Regions from separate parts of the Peribacillus sp. TE19612 genome, predicted to be linked through region 2. Evidence: riboswitches for the same ligand, from Rfam matches in the RefSeq annotation. Region 2 holds a riboswitch; the other holds the start of a gene.

Region 1 (8,011 bases), on a different contig from region 2:
ACGAAAAATTCCCGATGCTTCAAAGCAGCTATCCAAAGAACAAATTTTTCGTTTGTAAAAGTACACTTATACGAATGGGTACACCTTAGGCAAACTTGGTTATATATATAGAAGAAACTCGTAAAAACAGCCTTTGCTCATTGGAGCAAGGTCTTGTTTAGAGGTGGGGAGGAAACAGCTTTTTCTTTATCGGGACAGATTACTTGAACAAGCCAAACAATGTCTATGCTACAATCATTACAAGCATGGCCATTAATATAAGTTGATGTTTGGGAGATCACTATGGGGAAAATAAAAATAGCTTTACTGCACCTATTGCCCATCGCTGGTGATGTGGAGCATAACCAAAAACTAATTGAACAAGCCATTCATATTGCAGCAAATAATAATGCCGAATGGATTATAACACCCGAACTATGTGTCAGCGGACTTCAATTCAATCATAAGATTGGGACTGGATGGATTAACAAGCAACCTGATGCTTGGATGAATAATTTGAGCCGTAAACTAAAGAATTTGAAAAGCACTGTATTTTTGGGCTGCCCTGAAAAAGGCAGTGACGGAGAGTTGTATAATTCTGTGTTTGTCATAGATAAAAAAGGTCATTTAATAGGTAAACAGAGTAAAATCAGTGTTATTGATGATTGGTCAGCCCCAGGGGAAGTATTAGAGCCAATAAAAACAGACAATGTTGAGGTTGGTATTATGATTTGTGCAGACGCATATAACAAAGATATTGCTTGCACCTTATCTGAAAAAGGAGCAGAAATATTACTTGCACCGTCTTCCTGGGGTCCCGGATTACATGGTCCGGAGGGAGAATGGGAACAAAGGTCACTAGAAACAGGGCTGCCCGTGATAGTCTGTAATCGTACCGGCGAAGACGAAACGGTCCGTTTTTGGGATGCAGAAAGCATGATCATAAAAAATGGTGTACCCCTCCTGACTCATAAATCAAAACAATCAGCCATACTTACCTTTGAATGGGATTTACAAAGCATGGAATTACTATCCCCTCATTTCGACATCGATTACATATAATGAGAACATACATGAACTCTTGTTGAAAGAAAGGGTGCGCTAGTGAAGAAACGGAGCTGTCATTAAGGCAGCTTTTTCTTATTGCTAGAGGCAGGTTAGTCCAACAGTGCCGTTTGGACTTTGTTCAACAATTGGGACATTTTCTTGAAAAAGAGAAGGGTTTATTCGTAGGTAAATCGAAGTTAATCAAAGGAATAAATGTTCAAACCACTTTTGATGAAATATTCACTTACACTGACATACTGTTGTCAGCATTAGACGTTTACAATAGCTATCGGAACTGCAACTAGGAAATCACCCGGTGACCCTAAATATTGAAGTATAGTTACTTACTCAACATTGAGGAGGAAATCGATTATGAGCGAAACAAAGACATTAAGAGGACTCACCACCGTCAGTTTTTGGGCGGATGATCTAGTGGCGGCAAAGAAGTGGTACGCAGAGCTGCTGGGTACCGACCCATACTTCGAACGCCCGGGATATGCCGAGTTTCGCCTCGGGGACTACCAGCACGAGCTGGGCCTAATCGATAGCCGCTACGCGCCCGGTGGTTCGTCGACCGGAGCGGCCGGGGGTGCCGTCGTGTACTGGCACGTCGACGATGTGACAGCAACTTTCGAGAAGCTGCTGTCTATGGGAGCGAAAGAACACGAGGCACCCACAGTTCGCGGTCAGGGGTTCATTACTGCTTCCGTGGTTGATCCCTTTGGGAATATCCTAGGCATTATGTACAATCAGCACTATTTGGATGTTCTGGATTCATCTTATGGAACTATACATAAGAAGATAATAAATGGATGGTACCCTTGCGTTATCTCCCGAAAAAAAGTATCTCTTGTGAGGGACTTTTTGATTTGTAAAAGGAATATAAAGCTAAATAAATGTAAGCCGCATTCCTCCGTTGAAAAATGCGGCTGTTTCAAAAATTATTTAAGGGTTTAATACCCTCGATTCCGATCTACCATTCCACTTAAAGGTTGTTCACTTGAAAATCGCCTTAAATTTTCTATGAAAAAGTTGCTCACTTCGTTAATCGTACTTGGCCCTGACAGGTGGGAAGTGATAAACACATTGGGCATGGACCGGAAGGCATGTTCTTTTGGCAACGGTTCTGTCTCAAATACATCAAGGACTGCTCCCTGAAGATGTCCTTTCCGCATGACAGATAGTAAATCCCCTTCATCTATCAATGCTCCACGGCCAACGTTGATAAGGTAAGCGTTGGGTTTCATCGCTAAAAGTAGGTCCTGGTTAATGATATGATAAGTGGAATCCGTTAAAGGAAGCGTCAGGACCAAATAATCCAGATCTTTTACAAATTCACCCCATTGATCTGGAGTAAAGTGGAGATCCACAAGTGTTGCTTGTTTTCCACTAAAGCTTAACCCATGTACATTCATATCAAATGCTTGGGCTTTACGAACAAGTTCAGCGCCAATCGATCCAAGTCCAGCGATCCCGATTGTTTTCCCTTTTAGGGTTTCAGAAATGAAAGGATCCCACCTCCGCTCCAATTGCGATTGTTTCATCCGAGGACCGTCTTTCACTATGTCCAAGAGAAACAAAAATACGTATTCAGAAATGTAAGCACCGAATTGGTCAATAATTCGAGTTATTGTAATGTTTTGAGGTATCGAATTGTCTGCAATCAAATCATTGACCCCTGCTCCAATTGATTGAAACCAGCGAACAGATGAGGCTATTGGTTTACATAGTAATTGTGTAGGGAAATTCCACCCCAAGATAACTTCAGTGCCTGGTAAATATTTTTCTGCTTCCTCCAAAGTTTTCGCTGTCTTCACCGATATAAACCCACTATTGCGGATACGATCAGCATAAGCATCGACCTCTGTCTGAATAGGACTAAATACAAGAATGTTTGGTTTGTGTGTACCCCCCATTGGCTCTCTCCTTATTGATTCTTTATATATAGTATAAATTCTTCCACCTGAGCCGTACATGGATAAAAAAACAGTGCATGTCTTTCGAGTATGCACTGCTTTTTAAAATTTCTCCAGAATCATTAGTTTTATTTATTTAATAAAATGGCTTCTGCGTTACCAGGCTGTAGAGCTGTTTGCAGTGCTCTTTTTTCTTCATCGTTTAAAGGGACCAATGGTAACCGGACGCCTCCAACATTTAACCCCCGCATATTTAATGCTGATTTTACTGGTGCCGGGCTTGGTGCAGCAAATAATGCTTTCATGATTGGAAGAAGTGTACGATGTGTAGCGGCAGCACCATGGACATCACCATTTTTAAAGCTATTGATCATTTCTTGCATTTCATTACCAATTATGTGTGAAGAAACCGAAACGATGCCTGCTCCACCGATGGCTAAAACCGGTAATGTTAACCCATCATCGCCGCTGTATAAAGTAAAGTCACTAGTTGTTTTGCTTATGATTTGTGCCATGGCATCCAAGTCACCACTTGCTTCTTTTACTGCCACGATATTGTTGATTTTTGAGAGGCTAACAATCGTCTCCACTGACATGTTTACAACACTTCGACCTGGAATATTATAAAGCATTACCGGTAATGAAGTGGAATGGGCAATAGCGCTAAAGTGCTGAAATAATCCTTCTTGAGCCGGCTTGTTATAGTATGGGGTAACGAGCATGATTCCGTCGACTCCTGCTGCCTCCGCTTGCCTTGTTAAGCTGATAGAAGCTCTCGTGTTATTTGAGCCGGTTCCTGCTATGACTGGAACTCTTCCATCAACAATTTCCACAACAAATTTGAATAAATCCACTTTCTCTTCTTGAGTTAATGTAGGGGACTCTCCAGTTGTACCAGCTATTACTAATCCATCAGAACCATTAGCAATTAAATAGTTTACTAAAGTTCTCGTAGCATTAAAATCAACCTCATCATTATGATTGAACGGGGTAACCATTGCGGTTAAAACTTGGCCAAAATTCATAACTTCACACCCTTTTGTATAATTTTTAAAAATATTCAGAGGTGGTTAGGGCCATTCAGGGGTAAACGCAAAAAAGCAACAACGAGGATTCGCTGCTGCATTAGAAACAATATTTACCAAGAAAATGTTTCCGCGCATAAGATAGCCCTCCATATAGTTTCCTATATGACAGTCCTGTATTTATTCAATAGCAGAACCAGCTTCAAGAACATGAGATTCTTTCCGCTTCGGCAAATTCCCCTTTCCACAATAGTCATAGGATCTCATTCTCCTCAAAATGTGTACTAATGGTCTTTGCTCCTCTATCCTCACTTCAAAAAAAATTGAAGTAAGAAAATATTTAATTGATTGTAATATAACAGGGAATCCATTCTGTTGCAAGGACAATTTGTTTTATATGTAATCTTTTCTTGTGGACTGGCTTTTGTATCAAGGAAAACCCTAGAGAAATCCTTTTATTCAAGGAATCCGAATGATAGTGGGAATCCATAGGCTGGATTCCTGAAAGATTTGCCATTGAAGCTTCGAGGTGGCGAACTTGGTGATAAAGGCTTAATTGAGTTTGCTAAACGAAACTACTGGTCGTTAAATGGGGAGCAGGTGTGCGAGACTCCTGCGGGAAAAGTGTGTCCAGGGGAGAGACCCCGAAGGCGCACACCCGGACCCCCCGGGGAAAGCGAGCGCCTGGAGGCAACATTCAAAGTATACAAAACCGTAAAAAAACTGTAGACAATTAATTATTCAATTAATTGTCTTTTTTATCCTGCTGAATAGAGAAGAATATGAAGGAGTCATTCAGAACTTCCTGCCCCCCGTCTCCCTTAGGGGAGTTTTTAATTTTTTCCCAATCCTCTATAAAGTCTTAAGCATTAAACATCGGTTGCGTTGTAGCGGGACAAATAGTTTTAACGGAACAAATAGATGAAAGGCTAATAGTGAAATTACCCATTGCTCTGTCAGTAACTATCACTTGTCCGGTAACAGAATCAAAACTGCGCAACTCTACAAATATAGGTTTAAATGGTTCAGCGGTTGTAGTGAATCCAATGATTGAACCTATGGTAGAATTTCTTAAAAACTCACTTATTTGTTGTCGGGTCTGACATGCTTGTCCGATTGGCGAAAATCTTTTTTGTTTATGCCCTTTGTCCTTTGCTTTATCACAGCAGGATGACTTATCACAGCAGGATGACTTATCACAGCAGGATGACTTATCACAGCAGGATGACTTATCACAGCAGGATGACTTATCACAGCAAGATGACTTATCACAGCAGAATGACTTATCACAGCAGGATGATTTATCATGGCTGGATGAATTATGACCGCAGAATGGATTATGACGGCATAAAAAATCATTACTTAAATTCATAAATATCACTCCTTTTTCTACTATATATATGAGATAAAACAAAACATGCTTGTACAAATTTACTAAATTCCCTGCCTTTATCGTATCCGTCCATGAATATTTCTAAGTAATGTTTCGTGAATCGTAACTGTCTATAAGGCAGTTACAAACAGGAATTGTTTTACGTGTTATAGAAAGTCATATTAGGGAGGGATCCATAGATGTCAAACCTTGAAAATGAAGAAATGCTAACAGGAGGGAATGTTTCTGAAGTTTATCGTTCAGGAGATACTGTGCGACGGGAATTAAAGCCTGATAGTCCCAAGATTCATAAGCTATTAAAGCATTTGGAGAATAAAGGTTTCAGTTATGCACCAAAGTTTTTAGGTATTGATGAAAAAGGAAGAGAAATATTATCATTTATTGAAGGAGAAGCTGGTAATTATCCTTTAAAGGAATACATGTGGTCAGATGATGTCTTAATGGAAATAGCGAAAATGCTCCGTCTTTATCATGATTCTGTCAGTGATTTTTCATTTGATGACAGCTGGCAACCGATAGATAACACCCCCCAACAACCTGAGGTGCTATGCCATAATGATTTTGCGATGTACAACATTATTTTTAACCATAAAAAACCAATGGGTATTATTGATTTTGATGTTGCTGGACCTGGTCCAAGACTTTGGGACATAGCTTACACACTTTATACTTGCGTTCCCTTAAGCAGATTTCATCTTTCTGAAGCAGGTGAGAAAGTTTATTACCATTCATTACAGCATGGCACCCGTATAAAACAAAGAGTCAGATTGTTTCTTGAATCTTACGGTGAGGGAATAGAAGCAGACTATTTGGAAATGGTATTGCTGCGATTAGAAGGGTTATGTAAAACAATTACAAGAAAAGCCAGTGAAGGGGACAATGCTTTTCAAAAGATGATAGAGGAAGGGCATCTTGAACATTATCAAAACGATATTAACTTCATTAGGAAACATGGAAAGGATTGGATGTAAGGGTGGATTTTTGTTGAATTAACGGGTGCTTTACTTCAATAAGGGTTTTAATCACAAGAAAAGAATCCATTTCGATCAAACTTTTTTCAAAATGGATTCTTTTTATTTACGTTAATATGTTGTTTCATGAGGATTTTGGTCAATCTTGATTTCAAAACTATACATGGATTTTAATTAGTTCTTTATTTTTATAAATGGATTTCCTGGGCATCTATCAGCACCTATATATTCAACTCTTAGGGGATTTTTCACCTGATAATTATCCTCATGATTCATCGCATCTTTGAAAACTTCATGCCCTTTGCCCTTTCCTGGTTTCTTCAGAAAAGAGAGTACGAGCTACAGAACCATATTCTCATATTTTCTTCATCCGTATCATATCTTTTTGGCGATACATACTTAAAACCAGACCAAACAAGAAGGCGTTGATCATCGCTGATAAAGCACCATAACTCATAAATGGCAGGGATACGCTTATTATTGGTAACAAGCCGAGAGACATTCCGATACTGACAGTTACCTGTGGGTGAATATGGCAAAACTTCCAGAAACAAGCATTTTCCCAAATGGGTCTTTCACCGTTTGGAATATAAGGGAAATTCGCCAGATCATCCATAAAAACAGCAGACCAATGAGCAATGCCCCGGCCCAGCCAAGCGTATAGGTAATGGTTACAAAGATGAAATCCGTCATCATTTCATTAGAAAAATCAAATGCTCCAAGGGAACCAAAATGGCCGAACCATCCGGCATCCTCAATTAGCCTTTCTAGTTTCAAATATATATACCCCGATGTCTCACTGAATTTTTCAGGCGTAACGAAGGCAAAAAGTCTCTCAAATTGATAGGCTCTTATATTTTTCAAGGATATAAGCAGAAGTGAAACACATGTAGTAAGCAGGACCGCTGCAGTGATAAGGATTTTCCTTTTATTTAGTCCGCTCTTCCAGACCATGACAGCGACCATCAATGAATAAAGCGCCACCGCCTGCAAGTTGACTGTAACCATAAACAAAAAGGCGGAACAAATGTATAAAATGGCAGCCAAATAAACATTCATCTTTTTTGATTGCAGCATTCCGGCCCAGGCAAGCAGTAAAAGCGGCAGAACCACAATAGAATCGACCGAAAATAAACCCATAATATTAATACGAGGACTGCCGTTCACTAAAACATTGGAATAATGGAACTGAACAAGAATCAGACATCCTATCGTAAAGAAAGCCCAGCCCCATCTCTGAAGTTTCCGATAATCGAAAAAAAGAAGGACACAGGCCAAAATGACACTTCCTGTGACAGAATATACCTGCTTCAGCACGGAAAAGGAATTACCATTCTTAAATAAGAACCAAAACAAAAACAGACCCGCAGCTGACATGAATAGAAACATGCTCATTAGCTTCCAATCAATCTTCGGCCTGTGCAGCTTGTCCATCTTCTGTCCAATGTCAGCGGGACTTCCCATTTTTCGGACAGCCAGTTCCTCTGCTTCATCTTCTGTATATCCTTTTTTGACCAGTTCAGTTTTAGCTTGATGCAAATGGGCCTTTAATTCAGCTTCTATATATTTTTTTGCTTCTTTTGATCGGATATATGACGAAACCTCATCTAAAAAATGATTGCTTCTCAATCGGTTCCTCCTCCTTCAAACGCTGTCCGCCAACGAGCAGAGGCGGAATCA
Region 2 (8,011 bases):
AGCCTCGATAGCCTTCCTCGGTACGCTTGACTCTATGAAAATCGCTTTTATTTTGTTCTCCACAAGATAGTTCCGCATATCCGTCACATCTTTTGATCCATATTCCGATAATGTATTGATCCCTTGGAGCCCTCTTACGTCCAGGCCATATGACTCCCCGTAGTACCCAAAAGCATCATGTGCTGTAACGAGCACCCGTTGGTCTTCAGGTACTTTATTGATTTCCTCATGGACATACTTATCAAGTTCCTCCAATTGCAGAACGTATTCCTCATAATTTTCACGATACTCCGCTTCATGATCCGGGTCCTTGGCAATCAATTCTTTCTTAACTGCCTCCGCCGCAACGATCCAAAGCTTTACATCAAACCATACGTGGGGATCATGCTCCTTTTCACCCACTTTGCGAAGTTGGTTCTCCTTGAAGTCTTCCGTTACGGCAATCGTCGGTTTATCCTTGCTCATCATTTCAAATATATCCGTCATTTTCCCTTCAAGATGCAATCCGTTATAAAAAATCATATCAGCCGAATCCAGTGTCTTCACATCACCCTGCGTCGCTTTATATAGATGGGGGTCGACTCCCGGTCCCATTAAACTTGTGACCTCGACATGTTTACCGCCGATATTCTCAACCAAATCTCCAATCATTCCCGTTGTTGTAACGACATCCAGCTTGCCATTGCCATTATCGCTTTCGGCCGTATCATTGCCGCACCCCGTTAAAACCAGCAATGCAGCAAGCACGCCTCCAATAGATTTAAGAAAACCCATCCATATTCCCTCCCTTTTTCATCTTTCTAAAATAGTTTGCCATGTGCAAAACTAAGTGTAAATTTTTTTACATTGTCGTAAATGCTAAAAAGTTTCCTCTACACAACTTATTTTATACTATACACAAATATACAAAAAAAGTGCAACTATTTTTAAACATTTCAAAAAGGCAAATGACTTTTACACACAGCAAAAACTGTCAGGAAGCCCCACTAGCAGCTTCCTGACAGTCAGTCATTCCGTATGATGAAATTATATTTATATTGTGGAGTTTTACTGGTGAACATAACTAGGGGAGCTATTTCTGGACGACGTGAAATTCACGAGTAAACGCGGTTTCCACGCATAAAGCCGCGGACTTCTTGACGGGCATTGCCACTCATTTCTCCTGTTTCAAGGAAATGGCCAAGTACGCAAATCCCAATTCGATTCCGCAAAGCACAAACAGGGTGATTAAAGTTTGGAACATCATGATTTCCTCCTCCTCTAAGACTTAGACCAATCTTAAAGGATGAAACCAATACCATAACAAGACCTTATTTGAAGAAATCTTCAGCAGTCCCACACTGTTCCCTTGCCCTGAAATGGGTTTCATACTGTACAATATAAAAAAAGAAAAACGGTGATACCATGACAAATATTAAAAAAATAGCTCAATGTGCTGGTGTATCTGTCTCAACAGTGTCTCGTGTATTGAATGATCATCCATATGTAAGCCCCGATAAAAGAAAGAGCGTCTTAGAAGCAATCAATCGTTTGAATTATACGAGAAACATCAACGCCATTCATCTATCAAAAGGGAAAACCAACCTTATCGGCGTCATCATCCCATTCAACAATCACCCATATTACGGGGCAATCGTTAACGGAATCACAAAACAGGCAAATGCAATTGGCTGTCATATCGTCATCTTTCAAACAAATTATGACAGGGAGAAAGAGATCCAGGCTTTTAATATGCTGCAAATGAAGCAGCTCGATGGCATTATCGTTTGTTCAAGGATTTCGGAAATGAAAATCCTCTTGGATTATCAAAAATACGGACCGATTATTTTATGTGAAGATACCGCCCAGGCTGAATTCTCATCCATCAGCATTGATCATTATGCAGCTTTCTCCTGTGCCCTTGAGTACGTGATTGCTAAAGGATATAAGAAAATCGGATACAGCCTTGGCCGTAAAAAGAGCAGAAACAGTTCCCATCGTACAAAGGCCTTTAACGATATCATGAGTAAACATCAACTGATAAACAATAAAGCATGGCTGTTTGAAGGCAGTTATCACATCAAAGACGGTGAACAATTGTTTCAGGAATGGAATTCGATGATGGATAAACCTGAAGCCATCATCATCACGAATGATGACACGGCGGCGGGCTTCATTCTTACCGCTAAGAAATCGGGTATAAGGATACCGGAAGATGTGGCCATTCTCGGCTTCAATAATGATAGCCTTGGCGAAATGCTCGACATCACGACCATTTCCTTACCGCTGGAATGGATCGGGAAAATGGCAGTGGATCTCTTTGAGAATCCTGAAGAGGTCAAACATGTAAAACTGGACTATGCCCTAATAAAACGGAAAACCGTTTAGTTATCAGGATGTGCTATATTTTAGTATATCGTCACTTGATTCTTCCTTCCTGCCATCATTCATTAACTAGGAAAAAATAACCACATAAAATAATCATTGCGATATCCCAGAAGTTATTTTATAATTTTGATATAGTAAAGTTTACTCAATTACTAGCAATCTATTCGCGATTGCATGAATTTCATGAGTAAAATCGTCCGACGTCACCTACAAACTGACGCCAACGATTTTAGAAAATTGAATACTTCCTCATTTACCGATGAGTTAGAGGCTGCAGCTTATAAAAGTAAAGCGGACGAGATTCTGGAAAATTAAAGACTCCGTTTGAAAGGATAAGTTGCCGAAGTTAGGGTATATTCCATGTATATTCTTGCTGGCGGTGTTACCGAACAGGAACACCACTGTCACGTTTTTTCAAAAAGCGTGGGGAGCTATCTTCGGAAGGATAAACGGGTTTATTATAAACAGCCGTCGATCTTTTTCGACTGCTGTTTTTTTATTTTTCGTTCCCTTCCAATAAAAAGGAGTGTAACATCAATTGTCAAATTCACAATCACCAACAAGCCCTACTGAACTGAAAAGGAGCCTGAAAGCGCGTCATTTAATGATGATTTCATTAGGCGGAACGATTGGAACAGGTTTATTTTTAGCAAGTGGCGGTGCCATTCATTCAGCCGGTCCCGGCGGTGCCTTGGTGGCATACGCGGTCATCGGCATCATGGTTTATTACTTAATGACAAGTCTTGCAGAAATGGCGGCTTTCATGCCAGTGGCCGGTTCGTTCCGTGTCTATGCATCCAAATTCGTCGATCCGTCTTTCGGTTTTGCGATTGGTTGGAACTACTGGTATAACTGGGCAATCACTATTGCCGCCGAATTGGCTGCCGTTGTCTTAATTATGAAGTTCTGGTTCCCGGATAGCCCTTCATTTATCTGGAGTGCCATTGCGTTAATCACTATGTTTCTTATCAATTACATGTCAGTTAAAGGTTTCGGGGAAACAGAATTCTGGTTTGCCATGATCAAGGTCGTGACAGTCGTCATTTTCTTGATTACGGGTGTTCTGATCATTCTCGGAATCATGGGTGGGAATGACCCAATTGGTTTTTCCAATTTCACAATGGGCGAAGGTCCCTTTAACGGAGGGTTCTTCACGATTCTAGGCGTATTCATGGCTGCTGGCTTTTCATTCCAAGGAACGGAATTGCTTGGAGTGACTGCTGGTGAAAGTGAGGACCCAGAAAAAAATATTCCTAAAGCAATCAGATCCGTTTTCTGGCGCATCCTCTTGTTCTATATCCTTGCAATTTTCGTTATTGGAATGATCATTCCGTTTACGGATTCACGTTTATTGAGTCAAGATGTTGCCGTAAGTCCATTCACGCTTGTATTTGAACGTGCCGGCCTTGCATTTGCTGCATCCATCATGAACGCGATCATTTTATCATCCGTACTCTCTGCAGGTAACTCTGGCATGTACGCTTCAACGCGTATGCTATGGGACTTGGCACGTGATGGGAAAGCACCGAAATTCCTAGGTAAGTTAGATAAAAGAGGAGTGCCCGTGAATGCACTTATCGTGACTTCTTTAGTTGGCTGCGTTGCATTCTTAGCTTCATTTTTCGGGGATGGCGTCGTTTATATCTGGTTATTGAACGCTTCCGGCATGGCAGGATTCGTCACCTGGGTAGGGATTGCGATTGCCCATTATCGGTTCCGCAAAGCTTACGCAGCTCAAGGCCTTGATATGAATGCTTTACCATTCCGGGCAAAAGGCTTCCCATTCGGACCTATATTCGCACTTGTCCTTTGTATTATCATTATCATCGGACAAGGCTATCAGGCTTTCAGCAGCGATGGGATCGACTGGAATTCAATGTTCGTTTCCTACATTGGCTTGATTCTATTTTTCGTCCTATGGTTCGGCTATAAAATTAAGCATAAAACAAAAATCATTCCGCTTGAGGAATGTGACCTTAAATCAAAATAATACGCAAAGGACCTGTTCTTCCCTAACCGGAGAAGAACAGGTCCTTTTTTCATTTCAAATGATAAACACGGCATTCATATGGTTGCAGGGGTTTGCTGGAGACTCCTTCTTCCTCCTGATCATAATTGCCGATCAGCTTTGTGGCAGAATATGCATGCAGCTCTTCAGGCAAAGTATAAGAGGCCTGCTCTTCTTTAAAGTTGCATAGCACCAACAGCTGTTCTTCCTCAAACGATCTCGTGTAGGCAAATATTCGTTCATCATCCGGCAACAGCAGTTCAAAACGGCCATAAACGACGATATCATGTTCCTTGCGCAGTTGGATAAGCTTTTTATAAAAGTGAAAAATGGAATTCGGATCATTGTAAGCCTTTTCTGCATTAATCTCGGGAAAATTGGGATTAACCTTAATCCAAGGGGTCCCTTTCGTGAATCCTGCGTTCCGGGAGTCATTCCACTGAATAGGTGTCCTCGCATTATCCCGGCTGTGGGCGTGGATGGCTGACATCATCCGCTCTTTTGACCAGCCATGAGAATGGACGAGTTCGTCATATGAATTCAATGTTTCTATATCCCGGTATTCATCGATGCTTTCAAATGCAACATTGGTCATTCCCAGCTCTTCCCCTTGATATATATAAGGTGTACCTTGCAGCATATGAAGACAAGCGGCAAGCATCTTTGCGCTTTCAATACGATACTTTCCATCATTACCAAACCTTGAGACAACCCGGGGCTGATCATGGTTGTTCCAGTATAAACTGTTCCAGCCATCCCCCTCCAAACCAGTCTGCCACTTAGAGAGGATTCGCTTTAAATCGGTTAGCTTCCATTTATCGTTACTCCATTTCCCTTCTGGTCCCCTCCCCAAATCCATATGTTCGAATTGAAAGACCATATGTAGCTCACCACGATCTTTACCTGTGAACAATTGCGCTTCCTCCGGCGTGACGCCTGGCATTTCCCCAACCGTAATCACGTCATGTCCAGAAAGTGCCCGTTGATTGATTTCCTGCAGAAACTCATGTATGCGCGGTCCATTCAGGAAAAAGGGGCTTCCATCACCATACTGCTTCTCATGATGAACGGCTCCATCTGAATAGCTTTGATCTTTTGAAAGGAAGTTGATGACATCCATCCGGAAGCCATCGACACCCTTATCCAGCCACCAAGTCATGATGCTGTAAACTTCTTCACGGAGCTTAGGGTTCTCCCAGTTTAAATCCGGTTGTTTCCTGCTGAATAAATGTAAATAATATTCATCGGTTGCTTCATCATATTCCCATGCTGAACCTTTAAAAATCGACTCCCAATTATTTGGCTCTTTCCCATTCCTGCCAGGTTTCCAAATATAGTAATCACGTTTCGGATTGTCTTTTGAGGATCTGGATTCCTCGAACCATGGATGTTCATCTGAAGAATGATTGACCACCAGGTCCATCATGATCTTCATTCCACGTTCATGAACGGCCTTTAACAACCTATCGAAATCGGCCATGGTCCCGAATTCAGTCATGATTGCTTTATAATCACTGATATCGTACCCATTGTCATCATTGGGAGATTGATAAACTGGGGATAGCCATATCACGTTCACACCTAGCTCTTGTAAATAATCTAGCTTCATCAAAATCCCGTTTATATCACCAATACCATCGCCATCACTATCCATAAAACTCCTTGGATACACTTGATACACAACTGCCTCTTTCCACCATGCTTTGTCCATGCTTTTCCCCCTTTTTTAGCCGCATTGACACAATCTTTACACCAATACCCTATTATAAAGGGGGAAACTCCAGAATATTCTACTTTTATTCAGCTATTCCCGTTTGAATCATTTCAATATCCAGATCGACCTCAATTGGAATATCGGGATATGCCTCCTCCCAATGTTTTTGATCAAAATTTCTTGTTTTACTTTTAGCATGATCACCGAGTGCAAGCGGATCTATATGGTTCTCCTGAAACATGGTTACCATCTCATTTAATTTTTTGCCAATGACCTGCTCGGCCCTGGCCTCTATTTTATTCAGGTCGACCGCTTTGCCCAAGTCGTAGCCTTGGACCTCTAGCAGACTCGCTTTCATTTTCACTTCAATCCTGACCTTTGGGTCTTGATTGGCATTCGAAATATGATAATGGACACGTGACTCCACGTTATTGATTTCGGTAAAGTCATTTTCCTTCCATTTAATTTCATAACTCCCCAGCTTAAAATTTTCACTAAGGACCTTATATAAAAAGCCGTCTTCATAAGGTATATATTTCCCAATATAGCGATCCGTTTTAAACAAGGCGATCCCCCTTACCCGTATTTGGTCTCCTGTTGTTTCCAATAAGGGCAAGACCGGATCGATCCCTTTACCATGACACGCATATAAATACCTGTGAAGATCTACATCAGGCAAATTAGTCCTTATATTCTGTTCGATCAGCTCCTTCACTTGAACCCCTGGAGTTTTAATCAACTTCGGCTCCATTTTAACTACATCCTCCGCTTTGCCATGAACGACCGCTAAATACAAATCCCTTCCCACCATTGGGTCACGCCTATATGTATCGACATAATCATTCAATCCCTTACTTGCCAATTCTTCACCATATAGAGTGACTGTCAGTCTCCCGCCGACAATCGGATATGGTGTTTTTGCATTTTCCTGCTGGCGGGCCGCCTTTATATCATGGGAGTCCGCTTCATATACTTCTTTACCCAGATCTGCTTCCTCCCCAGGCTGAGGAACGCTGACAACGACCGTTCCTTTGATTTTCTTGTCTCCGGCATCATCATAGCCTACGACTTCAGCAATTAATATATCTTCTAATATTTGCTTTTCCACGCCGCACGCCGTCATCAAAAAGCTTGCTAATGTTATCAAGAGAAGTTTGATTTTCATGATTTATGCCCCCTGAATTTATAGACGATCGACTGCCATATGAATAAGAGAGGAAGATACAAATAAACGATATAAAAACCAATTTGCGAACTGATCGTGTTAAACTTATTGATCCTATAGCGGTTATCCAAAAAAATGCAGGAAGCCAAAATGATGATCAGAATGAGAACCAACATCTTTTTTTGTCTAAATCCGAATACTCTTTTCGCTGTCCTGCTTGCTGCCCAAACCCCTAGGCAAACATTCGGCAGCACCATGAACAGCCAAACGGAAATCCCTATGTATTCGAACCTTTCAATGAATGGAAGGTCTACAATTTTCCATAACGTCAAAGTTGCCCAAATTACATCTTTCAGCTGATCTTGATGATAGTAGGCTAATGAAACAAGTATGGATACTACATAGATCACCATAGTGAACAACGCCCCTAAGTGGGCCCACTTTTGAGATTTTTTACGATTTTTAATGAAAGGATAATAAATGAGGATTAATTCAAAACCAAGGTAATTCAGGGTCATCTTCTTACAGGCCTTCATGATTTCCAAAAAGGAATGATCAAGAAAAGGACCCAAATTTTCAAAGTGGGCGTACTTCAAAGGGAAATAATTCAAAAGGAATAATGGCGATCCGATCATAAGGCCGATTATGCAAAAACCGGTAATGACCCTGAAACCTCCCTCCACAAAGCGATATACGAGAATTAGAATGATGGTTATCAGCATCAGGACATTGACACCTGGGAACATCCAAACCTGAA

The links. Region 2 has a riboswitch for lysine ahead of ACZ9AO_RS15325 (amino acid permease). Riboswitches for the same ligand answer to the same signal wherever they lie in the genome.
Region 1: it holds a riboswitch for lysine, as region 2 does, so the genes downstream of both, dapA (4-hydroxy-tetrahydrodipicolinate synthase) here and ACZ9AO_RS15325 (amino acid permease) in region 2, are expected to answer to the same signal.

Annotation. Positions count from the first base shown of each region.
Region 1 is NZ_JBWCCL010000018.1:16,332-24,342, reverse strand. Features, by position in the region: gene ACZ9AO_RS23510 (VanW family protein) at 1-58, shown strand, start outside; gene ACZ9AO_RS23505 (carbon-nitrogen hydrolase family protein) at 283-1,041, shown strand; partial or broken gene ACZ9AO_RS23500 (VOC family protein) at 1,399-1,806, shown strand; gene ACZ9AO_RS23495 (D-2-hydroxyacid dehydrogenase) at 1,980-2,942, opposite strand; gene dapA (4-hydroxy-tetrahydrodipicolinate synthase) at 3,071-3,967, opposite strand; lysine riboswitch at 4,102-4,280, opposite strand; gene ACZ9AO_RS23485 (hypothetical protein) at 5,113-5,292, shown strand; gene ACZ9AO_RS23480 (phosphotransferase) at 5,540-6,331, shown strand; partial or broken gene ACZ9AO_RS23475 (FtsW/RodA/SpoVE family cell cycle protein) at 6,687-7,960, opposite strand; gene ACZ9AO_RS23470 (PadR family transcriptional regulator) at 7,957-8,011, opposite strand, start outside.
Region 2 is NZ_JBWCCL010000008.1:79,486-87,496, reverse strand. Features, by position in the region: gene ACZ9AO_RS15335 (metal ABC transporter solute-binding protein, Zn/Mn family) at 1-774, opposite strand, end outside; gene ACZ9AO_RS15330 (LacI family DNA-binding transcriptional regulator) at 1,405-2,367, shown strand; lysine riboswitch at 2,625-2,809, shown strand; gene ACZ9AO_RS15325 (amino acid permease) at 2,906-4,357, shown strand; gene ACZ9AO_RS15320 (glycoside hydrolase family 13 protein) at 4,407-6,086, opposite strand; gene ACZ9AO_RS15315 (Ger(x)C family spore germination protein) at 6,172-7,254, opposite strand; gene ACZ9AO_RS15310 (GerAB/ArcD/ProY family transporter) at 7,251-8,011, opposite strand, start outside.